One region of the Salipaludibacillus sp. HK11 genome, then DNA from elsewhere that is predicted to be linked to it. Evidence: a T-box and tRNA genes for the amino acid it is inferred to sense, from the RefSeq annotation. Region 1 holds a T-box; the other holds one or more tRNA genes.
What was found. The T-box of region 1 lies ahead of argS (arginine--tRNA ligase). A T-box ahead of a tRNA ligase gene usually reads a tRNA of that ligase, here a tRNA-Arg.
Positions count from the first base shown of each region.

Region 2: it encodes a tRNA-Arg, which carries the amino acid that the T-box ahead of argS (arginine--tRNA ligase) is inferred to sense. The anticodon was not compared.

Region 1 covers NZ_CP181045.1:3,724,199-3,731,103, forward strand. The annotation lists gene ACM26V_RS17465 (BCCT family transporter) at 1-733, shown strand, start outside; gene ACM26V_RS17470 (ABC transporter ATP-binding protein) at 847-2,556, opposite strand; gene argS (arginine--tRNA ligase) at 2,717-4,399, opposite strand; T-box leader at 4,468-4,698, opposite strand; gene ACM26V_RS17480 (response regulator) at 4,852-5,451, opposite strand; gene ACM26V_RS17485 (histidine kinase) at 5,457-6,596, opposite strand; gene ACM26V_RS17490 (fatty acid desaturase) at 6,718-6,905, opposite strand, start outside.
Region 2 covers NZ_CP181045.1:125,755-132,659, reverse strand. The annotation lists gene ACM26V_RS00885 (cobalamin B12-binding domain-containing protein) at 21-449, opposite strand; gene ACM26V_RS00880 (acyl-CoA mutase large subunit family protein) at 451-2,109, opposite strand; gene prli42 (stressosome-associated protein Prli42) at 2,378-2,464, shown strand; gene ACM26V_RS00870 (L,D-transpeptidase) at 2,518-3,027, opposite strand; gene ACM26V_RS00865 (aromatic acid exporter family protein) at 3,078-4,049, opposite strand; tRNA gene ACM26V_RS00860 (tRNA-Arg) at 4,340-4,414, opposite strand; gene ACM26V_RS00855 (hypothetical protein) at 4,495-4,854, opposite strand; gene ACM26V_RS00850 (BrxA/BrxB family bacilliredoxin) at 4,975-5,388, opposite strand; gene ACM26V_RS00845 (metal ABC transporter solute-binding protein, Zn/Mn family) at 5,517-6,770, opposite strand; gene ACM26V_RS00840 (hypothetical protein) at 6,873-6,905, opposite strand, start outside.

The DNA of each region.
Region 1 (6,905 bases):
GTATGATGCTTGGACAATCTTCTATTGGGCTTGGTGGATTTCATGGGCCCCTTTCGTAGGCTCATTTATTGCTCGTGTCTCTAGAGGGCGAACAATTCGTAGTTTTTCAATTGGTGTTTTACTCGTACCAACGGTCGTTAGTATGGTGTGGTTCAGTGTCTTCGGTGGAACTGCGCTGTTTAGAGAGCACTTTATTCCTGACTCAAGTATTCTTGACGTCGTTTTACAAGACGAGGCACTTGGATTTTTCGCAATGCTTGAAGGGTTTCCGTTTGCAAACCTGCTTATCGTTATTGCGATGCTTTCCTTAACCGTCTTTTTCATAACTTCTTCCGATTCTGGGACTTACGTAATCGGAATGCTAACATCAAAAGGAAACATGAATCCCCCGATTCAATTGCGTGTAACATGGGGGGTATTGGAAGGTGCCTTTGCAGCCGTATTACTATTGTCTGGTGGGTTAGCCGCATTACAGACTGCAGCTGTTGTTGGTGGTTTTCCGTTTATGATTATTATGTTGTTTATGATATATTGTCTGATCAAAGCGTTGTTTACAGAACTGTCTGATGGTTCGTTACCGATGGAGCGTCAGCGCATCTATGCCGCGTTAGAAGACCTACGGACTGAGCACAGGATTCAAGATGACGTTATAAATGAAAATGAAGATGAATGGGTAATTGAAGGTGAAAATGGAGACGAAGAAGTGAAACATGAAGAGAAAGAAGAAAAATAACAATAAACCCTCACCAGCACTTTGGTGAGGGTTTTATTTGTGACTACTAAAATAGCCGGTTTAGAAACACTAGGGAACTAAAATGCAAACTACTGTACAATTAATTTCTTCATCTAGCCAAACTGTGCGTAATGTAGACGACTGTACACACCCTCAGATTGGATTAATTCGTCATGGTTTCCTTGTTCAGCAATGCCTTCTGGTGTGACAACTACAATCCGGTCTGCATTTTTAATCGTTGCTAGTCTATGCGCAATAACAAGCGTAGTGCGGCCTTTAGACAGCTCTGTCAACGATTTTTGAATAGCGATTTCTGTTTCTGTGTCTAGAGCAGAAGTTGCTTCATCCAAGATTAATATGGGTGGATTTTTCAAGAACATACGTGCAATCGACAAGCGTTGTTTTTGACCACCAGATAATTTAACACCACGTTCACCAATAAGTGTTTCTAATCCATCAGGTTGATTATAAATGAAATCAGCTAGCCTTGCTTTAGTAGCAGCTTCCATAATCTCTTCGTCCGTGGCACTCAAATTTCCGTATGAAATATTTTCTTTAATACTCCCCGAAAACAAAAATACTTCCTGTTGAACAATCCCGATTTGGCTGCGCAACGATTCCATTTTAACCTTGCGGATATCAACTCCATCGACCATGACTGTTCCATCATCGACTTCATAAAATCTCGGCAGCAAACTGCACAAGGTTGTTTTTCCTGCTCCCGAAGGTCCTACAAATGCAACTGTTTCTCCTGCATGAATGTTCAAATTAATATGATTGAGTACTTTTTCAAGACCTTGATAACCAAACGTGACATCTTGGTATGATATATTTCCGATTACATTTATATCTAAAGCATCTTTTGCATCTTGAATATCCGGTTCAATATCAAGTACTTCTGTATATCTTTTGAAACCAGCAATCCCTTTCGGATAGCTTTCAATGACTGCATTAATCTTCTGGATTGGGCCAATTAAAATATTTGAAATTAAAATAAATGCCACAAACTCTCCAAACGTTAAGTCTCCAGATATGACGAACCATGTTCCAAACAAAAGTGTCAGCAATGTGATAAGTCTCATAAGCATATAATTGGCTGTCACATTCTGAGCCATGATTTTATAAGAAGCTAACTTGGTAAGTCGATAGCGGTCATTATTTTGGGCAAATTGCTTTTGCTCAAATTTTTCATTAGCAAAGGCTTTAACGACACGAATACCGCCGATACTATCCTCTACTCTAGCATTAATATCTGCCACATCTTTGAACATTCGCCTAAACGTATGAGTCATTTTTTTGTTGAAATAAATTGCAAACACGACAATAAGTGGAACGAGAATAAAAATCATCACGGCAAGTCGCCAATTTATCGTCATCATAATTGCAAAGGAACCTACTAGTGTCATGATCGCAACGAACACATCTTCAGGACCGTGGTGAGCGACTTCACCTATTTCTTCAAGATCTTTTGTCAACCTAGAAATGGAATGTCCCGTTTTGCTATTATCAAAATAACCGAAGGATAGCTTCTGCAAATGTTCAAACAACTTCCTTCTCATGTCGGTTTCAATGTTAATCCCTAACATATGACCCCAATAGGTGACAATGTAATGCATAAACGTATTTAACATGTAAATGAAAAGTAAACCAACACACATCCAAAAAATGACGGTCCAACTTTCACCATGTTGTAACCTATCAATCACTTGATTGACAACCAATGGAAACGACAGTTCCAAAAGTCCGACGAATACAGCACACGAAAAATCAAGAATGAACAGACCTTTATAAGGCTTATAATATGAAAAAAAACGAGCTATCAATCTATTTCCTCCTTTAAACGAACGACTGAATATATTAATATATTCAGTCAATAGAGATATTCATAACGATACAATTGATAATGATATTCATTATCAATTGTATCGTTGTTTATTACATTTTACAATAGTATTTAATCATTTTGCCAAATTAGAAGATACGTCACATTTTCTCAGGAGCTTTTAATCCTAGTAACCTTAAACCTTCCTTCAAGACGATTTTAACCGAATAAACGAGAGACAATCGAGCTTGTATATATTCTGAATCGTCCAACACTCTAACCGATCCATAAAACTGATTAAACACCCTTGAAAGTTCGACGACGTACTTGGCAATTTGTGACGGATCGTACGTTTCAAAAGAACGTTTAATTACATCTGAGAATGCCATAAGCTGTTTCACAATAGGCCATGCTTGGTCATCTTCGATCATGCCACTCGAATTTGTTATTACAAACTGACCTTTGAGTAGAAGCGTCGATGCTCTAGCATGCGTGTATTGAACGTACGGCCCGGTCTCTCCTTCAAACCTAAGCATATCCTCAAGGGAAAACTCAATATCGTTAAGACGATGATGTTTTAAGTCATGAAAGATAATTGCTCCTATACCTACTTGACGTGCGACTTCCTCTTTTTCTTCAAGACTGGGATTTTTTTCATTAATATTTTTCATAGCGAGAGATACAGCCTCTTTCAGAACTTCATCTAACAAGACAATTTTCCCTTTACGAGTAGACATTTTCTTGCCTTCTTTCAAGATCATTCCAAACGAAACATGAGCCATTCCTTCCGTCCAACTGTAGCCCATTTCTGATAGAACAGCGAATAACTGTTGGAAATGCAGACTTTGCTCATTTCCAACGACGTAAAGTGATTTGGTAAAACCATACGTTTTTTGACGATATATTGCTGCCGCTAAGTCACGAGTTGCATAGAGTGTTGATCCGTCCTGCTTCTTAATCAAACAAGGTGGCAGACCTTCTAGTGGGACGACATGTGCCCCTTCCGACTCATTGAGGATTCCTTGATTTTGCAAAAGGTCTACCACTTGCTCCATCTTATCGTTATAAAAGGCTTCCCCATGTTCCGAATCAAACGTAATTCCTAGTTTTCGATATATTTCCGAGAACTCTTTAAGTGATTCTTCTCGAAACCATTCCCATAAAGCATGTGCTTCTTCATTACCCTCTTCTAATTTCTTGAACCACTCACGTCCTTGATCATTCAAGTCTGGATCATCTTCTGCCTTTTCGTGAAACATAATATACAGTTTCAACAACTCTTTAATCGGCTCTTGCTTTACCTCGGTCTCGTTTCCCCATAACCGATAAGCAGTAATTAGTTTTCCAAACTGAGTACCCCAATCACCTATATGATTGATCTTTACTGTTTTATAGCCGCATTTTTCGGCGATTAATGAAAGTGAATAACCAATGACCGTGGACCTTAAATGTCCCATTGAAAAAGGCTTAGCGATATTTGGTGATGAAAAATCAAGCGTAATAGTATCACCCTGACCTAGTTCAACATCACCAAAACGATCCTTAAACTCTATGACCTCTGAGATAACTTGGGCTGTAGCTTCCTTTCTTTTCAAAAATATATTTACATATGCACCAACCGGCTCGACTTTCTCAATATAAGCTGCTGATAACTTATTTGCGAGCTCACTTGCAATTATTACTGGTGACTTTCTAAACAATTTTGCCAATTCAAAGCATGGAAATGCTAAGTCTCCCATATGGTCATGTTTTGGCTCTTCAATCATCATATTGATTTTTCTACGCTCCAGTTTTCCCTCTAATTTCTTATCAATCAACTGCGCTACATCATCTTTTACCTTCATCACTTTACCTCCTATTGTAATTTCCACATTAGGGGCAAACATCAAAAAACTCCCGCCCCTTTCATATTGAAAGAGGCGAGAGTATAAATATAATCCCGCGGTACCACTCTAATTGCTTCTATCCACCGATAGAAACCACTTGGCATTGCTAACGAGGTTCATCCCGGCTCTCCCTACTTCGTACTTGTTCAAGAAAGCATCTCCAAAGTGCGGTTCATGATCTGCTTGGTATCGGGCTCCCACCATCCCCAATTCGCTAAGCCACCCCAGATCACTACTCTCTTTGTCATCGATGTTTATTTATAATATTAAAATATTATTTTTAATCATATCACGATTTTATTGATAATCAAGAAGAGATGCTAAAGTTTTTTACTGACTTACTAGCTAGTAAATAAAATTAGCACCTACATTTATGCTACGCAGGTGCTAGGATTTCTATGTTCAGCATACTAAGACCAGCCTTTTTCTTTGAACACAGTGATTGCTTCGATACGATTGCTCACTTCAAGTTTTTCAAGAATAGAGGAAATATAATTTCGGACAGTACCGTTCGTGAGGTAAAGTTGATTAGCTATTTCTTTTGTACTTTTACCTTCTGACATTAACTTTAACACTTCACTTTCCCGATCAGTCAAAGGATTCTGCGGACTATAAAACTCATCCACAAGTTCTGGTGCATAAATTCGTCGACCATTCATCACGCTTCGAATCGCACTTGCAAGTTCTTCACTTGGACTATCCTTTAACATATATGCATTCACTCCAGCTTTTACGGCCCTTTGAAAGTAACCTGACCTAGCAAACGTCGTTAAGATCATGAATTTACAGTCGCTTTCGCCTTTCAACTCTTCTGCTGCATCTAGTCCACTTTTTTTCGGCATTTCAATATCCATAATACAAACATCCGGCTTTTGCTCACGAACCAAAGTTACCACATCTTCACCATTGGCTGCACTGCCTACGACAGTCATATCTTCCTCTAAATCAAGGAGTGAAGAAAGAGCCCCCAATAGCATTTTCTGATCTTCAGCAATGACAATTCGAATCATCTTTCCTACCTCCTGTCTTTATTTTGATGATCCCCAGGAACATTAATTACAAGTGTGGTGCCATTTTCGGCATGTATATCAAGATTTCCATTTACAAATTCGAGTCTTTCTTTCATTCCTTTTATCCCGCTCTTTTTTTTACGGTCTTTCGTCGCGCCTATCCCAATACCGTTATCATAAACTTTTACAGCAAGGCCCGTATCCCCTGGTTCAACTATAATCGAACAAGATGAAGCTCCACTATGTTTAACTATGTTGGTAACTGCTTCTTTCACACACATACTGACAACATTTTCTGCGATCAACGACGTATTTGGCAATTGCAATGATCCTTCAAATTTAAACTCAATATTAGCCGCTTGTAATATTTGTTCGACTCGTTGAATTTCATCTTCTAGTTTCGTTCCACGCATCTCCGTCACCAGTTCACGCACTTCTTTCAAGGCAGTTCTTGCTGTTATTTGCACATCTTTTATTTCATCTCTAGCTTTATCTGGCTGTTTATTAATCAGTTTTGCTGCCAAATCACTTTTCAATCCAATTAATGAAAGTTTCTGACCGAGAGTGTCATGTAAATCTCGTGAGATTCGTTGTCGTTCTTCTAGCTTAACTAATTCGGAAATTCTTTTGTTCGCATCCTTTAATTGCCCTTGAAGTTTCTCTTCTTTATTCTTATTATATGTGCTCACGGGTAGAAGAATCACCGCAATCATACTCAGAAAAACAAAAGGTAGTTGCGTGATAAATACACTGGTGTGAAAGAAGAAACCATATGTACTTGTAGCGAATGTGGCAACTAGTAGAATAATGTATAAAGTCAAGAAGGCAGACCACTTTCTTAATGTACCGATGAAAAAGGCTAGAAACAAAAAGAAATATATGTAACCAAACAGTAAACTCATCACGGTTGATATTGCTATTTGCAAACTTGCACCTAAGTAGACAAGCCATCCATGAGAGGCAAACGACAACACGTAACAAAGAAAGTAACCAAGAACCATCGCAACCCCAAGGCTGATTTCAGGTGTAGATGAGTCTTGAACAATAAAATAAAAAGGGAGGATGTAAAAAACTACCCAAACATAGGGACTGAGCCCGGTGTTTTTGCGAACTTTCCAATTCCATTTTTCTACCATCCTTATCATCCCTCGTTTCTTCAAACTTCTTTGTTGATAGTTTAGCACAAAATGAAACGTCAATCAGACAGGAGTGTTACCCCTAAAAGATTGACGTAACCCTTTTATCGGTCGCGCTTAATTTCACTGATTAATTAGTTCTGATACTTTCTTGTTCCTTTAAATTATCAACAGACGAGTGCAGGATTTTCTTTGCCTGTTTAAACGAAACAAATCTTTTTGACTGTTCGTCCCATAGCCGGTAGCTGAGCGACTTGAAACTTGTAGCAAGCGTAATTGTTGTCGCTTTTTGCAAAGGTGGTGCTGCTTCGTGTGCCT
Region 2 (6,905 bases), 1.6 Mb from region 1:
ACGACTGTGCTCTTGAACAATTACATTAGGATGTTTTCGCCTTGTAAAGTACGTCGATGTTCCTCAACAGTTTCCTTAATATAAAGTGCTATCATTTTTGTGGACGAACCTGATGTGAATATTTTTACAATACCGTTTTTTTCAAAAAACTCAATATCCTCGAGAGGAATTACTCCACCAGCAAAAATCAAGATATTACCCCCTTTTTCTCTTGCCGATAGTTCCTTTAGAACTTCTGGAAAAAGAAAATTATGCGCACCCGACAAGCTGGACAACCCGATCACATTTACACCCTCTTGTATCGCTGCTTGGACAATTTGCTTAGGTGTTTGTCTAATTCCCGTATAAACTACTTCCATTCCAGCATCCCTTAATGCTTGACAAATAATCAATGCACCACGATCGTGTCCATCTAATCCTGGTTTTGCAATCAACACGCGAATCAACATACTACTCACCTCCACTATTATTATATTCTCCGAAAACGTCTCTTAAAGCATTACAAATTTCTCCGATCGTTGCGTACTCTTTCACCGCTTCCATGATTGGATACATGATATTATCCATTGCCTTCGCAGAATGCTTGATATTATTAAGACATATGTTCACTTTTTCTTGATCTCTCTGTTTACGAATCTGCTGCAGCCTTTTATTTTGATCTATAACAAATTCCTCATCAACTTTAGGAATACGCGTTTTTTGTTCATCGCCTCCATTGAATTTGTTCACTCCGACAACGATATCTTCTCCATTTTCTAACCGTTGTTGCGTCTCGTATGCTGATCGGTGAATTTCCCGCTGCATATATTGATTCTCAACAGCAGCAACCGCTCCACCCATTTCTTCTATTCGATCCATGTACTTCCGTGTTTCCGTTTCCAAATTATCAGTTAACGCTTCTATGAAATAGGATCCACCTAAGGGATCTACCGTATCCGAAACACCCGTCTCATGTGCAATGATTTGTTGCGTACGTAAAGCCATACTCGCTGAGTCTTCCGTCGGCAAAGAAACTGCTTCATCCTGTGCATTTGTGTGTAAACTTTGCGTTCCACCCAATACTGCTGCTAGCGCCTGTAAGCAAACTCTCACGACATTATTTTCTGGTTGGTTCGCGGTTAACGTAGATCCGGCTACTTGCGTATGTAAACGCATCTGCCAGCTCTTTGGATTTTGAGCAAGAAAAACATTTCTCATGATTTTAGCCCACATTCTCCTAGCAGCTCTCAATTTCGCGATTTCTTCAAATAACTCGTTATGTACATTAAAAAAGAAAGTAATCCTTGGCGCAAATTTGTCAATATCTATTCCAGATTCCAATGCTGTTTCAACATATGCAATCGCATTTGATAAAGTAAAAGCTAGCTCTTGTACTGCTGTCGAACCTGCCTCACGAAAATGATAACCACTTATACTAATCGGGTGGAATGCAGGCACATGATCAGAACAGTATTCAAATATATCTGTTATCAGACGCATCGAAGCTTTAGGTGGATAAATATATGTCCCTCTTGCAACATATTCTTTCAAAATATCGTTTTGAATTGTTCCACGTATCTGGTCTTTCTTTACTCCTTGTTTTTCTGCAACAATGATATACATTGCTAGTAAAACAGTTGCTGGGGCATTAATTGTCATAGAAGTACTTACTTTATCAAGTGAGATATGATCAAACAATATTTCCATATCTTCTAACGAATCGATTGCAACCCCCACTTTCCCTACTTCCCCTAGCGCCATGATATCATCAGAATCATAACCTATTTGCGTCGGCAAATCGAAGGCAACAGAGAGGCCCGTTTGTCCTTGATCTGTTAAAAAACGGAATCGTTCATTTGTCTCTTTGGCAGATCCACTCCCAGCGTATTGGCGCATCGTCCAACGTTTTCCTCGATACATCGTTGCACGAATCCCTCTAGTAAAAGGAAAATCTCCAGGGAACCCTAACCTTCCCATGTAATTTTCATCAATTTTTTCTGGGAAATAAGTGCACTCTAACGGTATTTTTGATGACGTGTAAAAGGCAACTTTCCTTTCTGATTGTTTGAATATTTGCTTTCGAATTTGCTCCTGCCATTTTCGATAAGATTGTTTATATTCATCGATCATAGAGACTCCCCCTTCCAACTGTTCCATCGGTAAAATCACAACAACACTTTTACGAGGACATAAGTAGCCTAAGAAGTACATCTTCCTAACCAGCTGTAGGATGAGATATACAAGAGTTTTTGAAGGCGTATTACAATATATCCTTTTTACTCCTCGAACATTCGTTATATAAATCATTTATTTCCTAACCTCCCCATAGTCTTCCTCTTGAAAATTAGGCAAAGAACCTTTAAAATAGAAGATAGATAAGTAAGAGGAGGGAAATCACATGCCCCGTAAATTTCGTAAAGCCATCGTATATATGATGATTATCGTCATGTTTTTAGGAACTGTGTTTATGGGAATATCCCTATAAACTGGCATAAGAAAGAAAGGACAGCCATAATTTTTGGCTGTCCTTCTTGTTTTTCATTCACTTATAGCCCCATGGTGCTTTCCTAGTTCTTCAAATGAATCGCCCTTAGAAGTTACTAGCACCTTTGTTCCAAGAGGAATTTCTTCAAATAATACTTCTACATCGGAATTAATTAAACGAACACACCCGTTTGATATGCTATAACCTACAGTAGAAGGTCGATTTGTCCCGTGAATCCCATATAAACGCCCATCGGTTTCTTCTGCATCAAAGCCAATCCATCTCGTACCTAAAGGGTTATCCTTATCTCCTCCTTGAATATCCAACTTACGATAATATGGGTTGATCGCTTTTACTACAATATTAAATTCACCTTCAGGAGTCTCGGTTCCCTTTTTTCCAATAGCCACGTCAAATACTTGCTTCACTTCTCCATCATTAATATATGCAAGTTGGTGAGAAGACAAACTAACTATCACATAAGGATCTCCTTCTAATGGATTGACGCCTAAGGGCCAAATAGGTGAAACAATGGAAAGGATTGAAAGCAAGATTGCGAGCATTGCTGATCACTCCATCTCTTTTCCCATATCATCTGCCTTATTTGTTATATCTATTCACGAAACACTTTATACTCTCTTGTCGTCTTGAACTGCCGTTTAATTACTAAATATTGTTCTAGCTCTCTAACAAGATGAGCCAATGCTGACCTAGCCTCGAACTCTTCCCTTGTTTTAGGTAACGGCATATCCTTATATGAATCTTGAAGAGACTCTAATTTATTTATGTATATATGGGCAGTGTTCTCTGGATGAACCCCCTCACTTAACTCTTCCATGAAGTCAGCCAGCATATCTGCTTGTTTCACATGCTGATCAATCGATGTGAGAAGTGGCATCATACGCTCAATGATATCGAGCTGTTTTTCACGCATTTTAAAATAATGGTAATAAACATCCTCGTATCTCATAATATGATTCTCTAAATTTTGTAACGCTCCATTTTTTGCATTTCGCAAAAGAGCTTCCGACTTTGTGATCTCACTTCCATCCCAGTTATTATCGCCATAACGAACATAATAGGCAAATTCATGAAAAATTGTCGCATAATATTCTTCTATTTGCTGCTGGAGTTTTTCCAGGTGGTTTTCTTGACTTGGCATATATGAATTCATAAGCAATGCCACTCCAATTCCAATTGTAATCAATGCTACCTCATTTAGTAACAGAGAAATACTTAAGTCTGCAACAGTATAAATATGAAAAATAATTACTATACTCGTGACAATTCCAGTTTGCAATTTCAAGGCAACTGTTGTTGGAATAAATAGTAGTGTCAAAATCCCTATTGAAAGAGCATGATACCCAAGTGACTCAAAAATAGCTACTGCGAATACGATGCCAATAATCGCGGCTAAAAATCGTGCCCAAGAACTTTGTATGGAACTTCTTCTCGTTTTTTGCACACATAAAACAGTTAGGATCCCCGCTGAAGCAAAAAAATCTAATTGAAGAGCTTGCGCAATTGCAACTGCTAAGGTTGCACCTAATGCTGTTTTTAAAGTTCTGTGTCCTATTTTAAACAATATATTCACCTGTTTCTTTTTATTGAAAGGCGAGCCATCTTCACGTGTGTCCAATGGGCTCCTCTATATATTATGAGGTCTATCATTTCTTTTCAAGTAGTTTTATTCTTATCATCCTATCATATCATGTGACTTTATTATCTATTTATTCTTAAAAATAGCATGACTACGAAATACTACTAGCTTATTTTCCAGAGACGTTTATATTTTCAATTTGATATGCGATAAACTGAGCTTAAAATCAAAAAAAACCTTTGAGCCAATAAGCTAAAGGTTTGTATGTATAAGTATGGTGCGCCCGCCAGGATTCGAACCCGGAACGCGAGAGCCGAAATCTCGTATGATATCCATTTCACTACGGGCGCAAATAAATGCGGAATGCTTTCATCCGCACTATAGGAGTATAACAATATTAAATGAAAAAATCAATCCTAAATTAGAATTTTTATGATTCGTTCACTTCATCTTCAAACATTTTCTCAAACCGTTCATTCATTTGATCTTGATTATATCCCATTTCACCAAGGCGGCTTGCAAAATTCTGAGCCCATAACTTTAATCTGTCTGCCATTTTAGCAAATTTCTTCTTTACTTTAGGTCCCTTTTCAACTTTTGAACGACCTTCCGCATTTGACATCACATTTTCCGAGATAAATAATGCTTTCCATAACGCATCCTCATCAAATTCCTCTGCATCGTCATTGAAATGAGCAATAACTTTTTTATAATATTTTTCGAATTCGTCAAAAGGAATTTCTTCTTCCATTTTTAGATATTCATGAATTTGTTTATACAATTCATTCACTTCGTAACACTCCTCTTCTTCTATGTAAATAATTAAAATAGTGCATTAAAAATTATAGCATAAAAAAGAGGTAGCATCCACTACCCCTTCATTCAATCTTTCTATAAAGACGCCTAAAATTTATTTAAAGTAAGAATCAACGCCTTGTTCAAGCTTCTGAACGACTTCAATTGGTTCGTGTCCTTCAATTTCATGGCGCTCTAGCATCATTTTAATTTCTCCATCTTTAAGTAATGCAAATGACGGAGACGATGGTGCATATCCAGTAAAGTATGAACGCGCTTTTTCTGTTGCTTCTTTGTCTTGTCCTGCAAATACAGTCACGTAATTATCAGCTTGCACTTGATAATTTTTCATGTAGGATGCAGAAGGTCTAGCGATACCTCCAGCACATCCACACACTGAATTAACTAACACCAGTGTTGAACCAGGTTTCTTAAATACTTCCTCCACTTCTTCTGGAGTTGTTAACTGTTGATAACCTGCTTCAACCATATCGTTACGCGCAGCTTCCACCACATCATTCATAAACATTTGAAATTCCACAAACAGACACCCTTTCTTGTTAGACTGTATCTCTATTTTACAACTTATATATCTTGTTTACCAACATTTCGTTTGAAAAAGCACCTACTCATTAGAATAGGTGCTCTGTTAGGCTTCTATTGAAGTGCTTGTTCTAACATTTCAATATTATGTCTCATTAAGCTAAAATAGTCTTCGTCATTCTCTATATCTTCGTCTGTTAATGCTTCCAAATTGTGAATCCACAATTCTTCTGCTCCAGCTTCTTCACGGACGGTTTCAGCATAGTTTGTCGGAATGTTTTGTTCAAACATTACATAATTGAGATCGTTCTCCTCCATCAAAGAGATAACTGATTGAATCTGTTGTATCGAAGGCTCGTTTGTTGGCGATAATCCTGCGATTCCAGCTTGATGGATGTCATAACGGTTCTCCCAATAGCCGTACCCTGCATGTGAAACAATAATTGTATCTTTCACTTTTTCGTCAGCCATTGTTTGGAATTCTTCATCTAACTCTTCAAGTTCTAATTTCAACTCTTCAAAGTTCGCTGTGAATTCTTCTTCTCCCTCTGGACGTAAATCAATTAAAGCATGCTTGATATTGTTTGCATAGTCGATTGCGATAATTGGGTCTAACCAAACATGTGGATCTTGGTCACCATGGTCATGATCGTGATCGTGACCATCATCGTTATGTCCATGGTCATTATTTTCTTCATGTCCATGATTATCATCGTTATGTTCATGGTCGTGATCATGATTGTGTTCATCGTTGTTTTCATGATCATGATTGTGTTCATCGTTGTTTCCATGATCATGATTGTGTTCATCGTTGTTTCCATGATCATTATCGTGATCATCGTTGTTTCCATGATCATGATTGTGTTCATCGTTGTTTCCATGATCATGGTCGTGGTCATCATTTTCTTCATGTCCGTGGTCATCATGATCATAACCAATAAGGTCTAATCCGTCTGTGGCTTCTAGAACCATCACATCGTGATTAGCCACTGCATCTATGATGCTATCAGCAAACCCTTCAAAGTCTGCACCATTGTAGATAAATAAGTCCGCTTCTGCAACTTCTATCATTTGGTTCGCAGTAGGTTCGAACGTGTGCGCATCAGCACCGATTGGCACGATATTTTCGACCTGCACATGATCTCCACCAATACGATTAGTAAAATTTTCAATTGGATAAAGTGTTGTCTTAACTGTCACTGTTTCTAATTCCTCAGTGACTTCTTCGTTTTCTTCTTGATTATTGTTCTCCTCGGTGCTTGTCTCTGTTTCATTTTCGTTTTCGTTTTCATTTTCATTCCCACAAGCAACCATAAATACACTCAATACGAGCATCATGGCAAAGATAATAGATATTTTCTTAAACATACAGCTTCCCCTTTCGTAATCATTACGGTTTAATTAACAATACATTACGGATTATATCGTAAATATTCAGCTTTGTAAATAATAATGATTACGATTGGATAATTAATTTTCTCCTTTTATCACTTCTTTCATTTC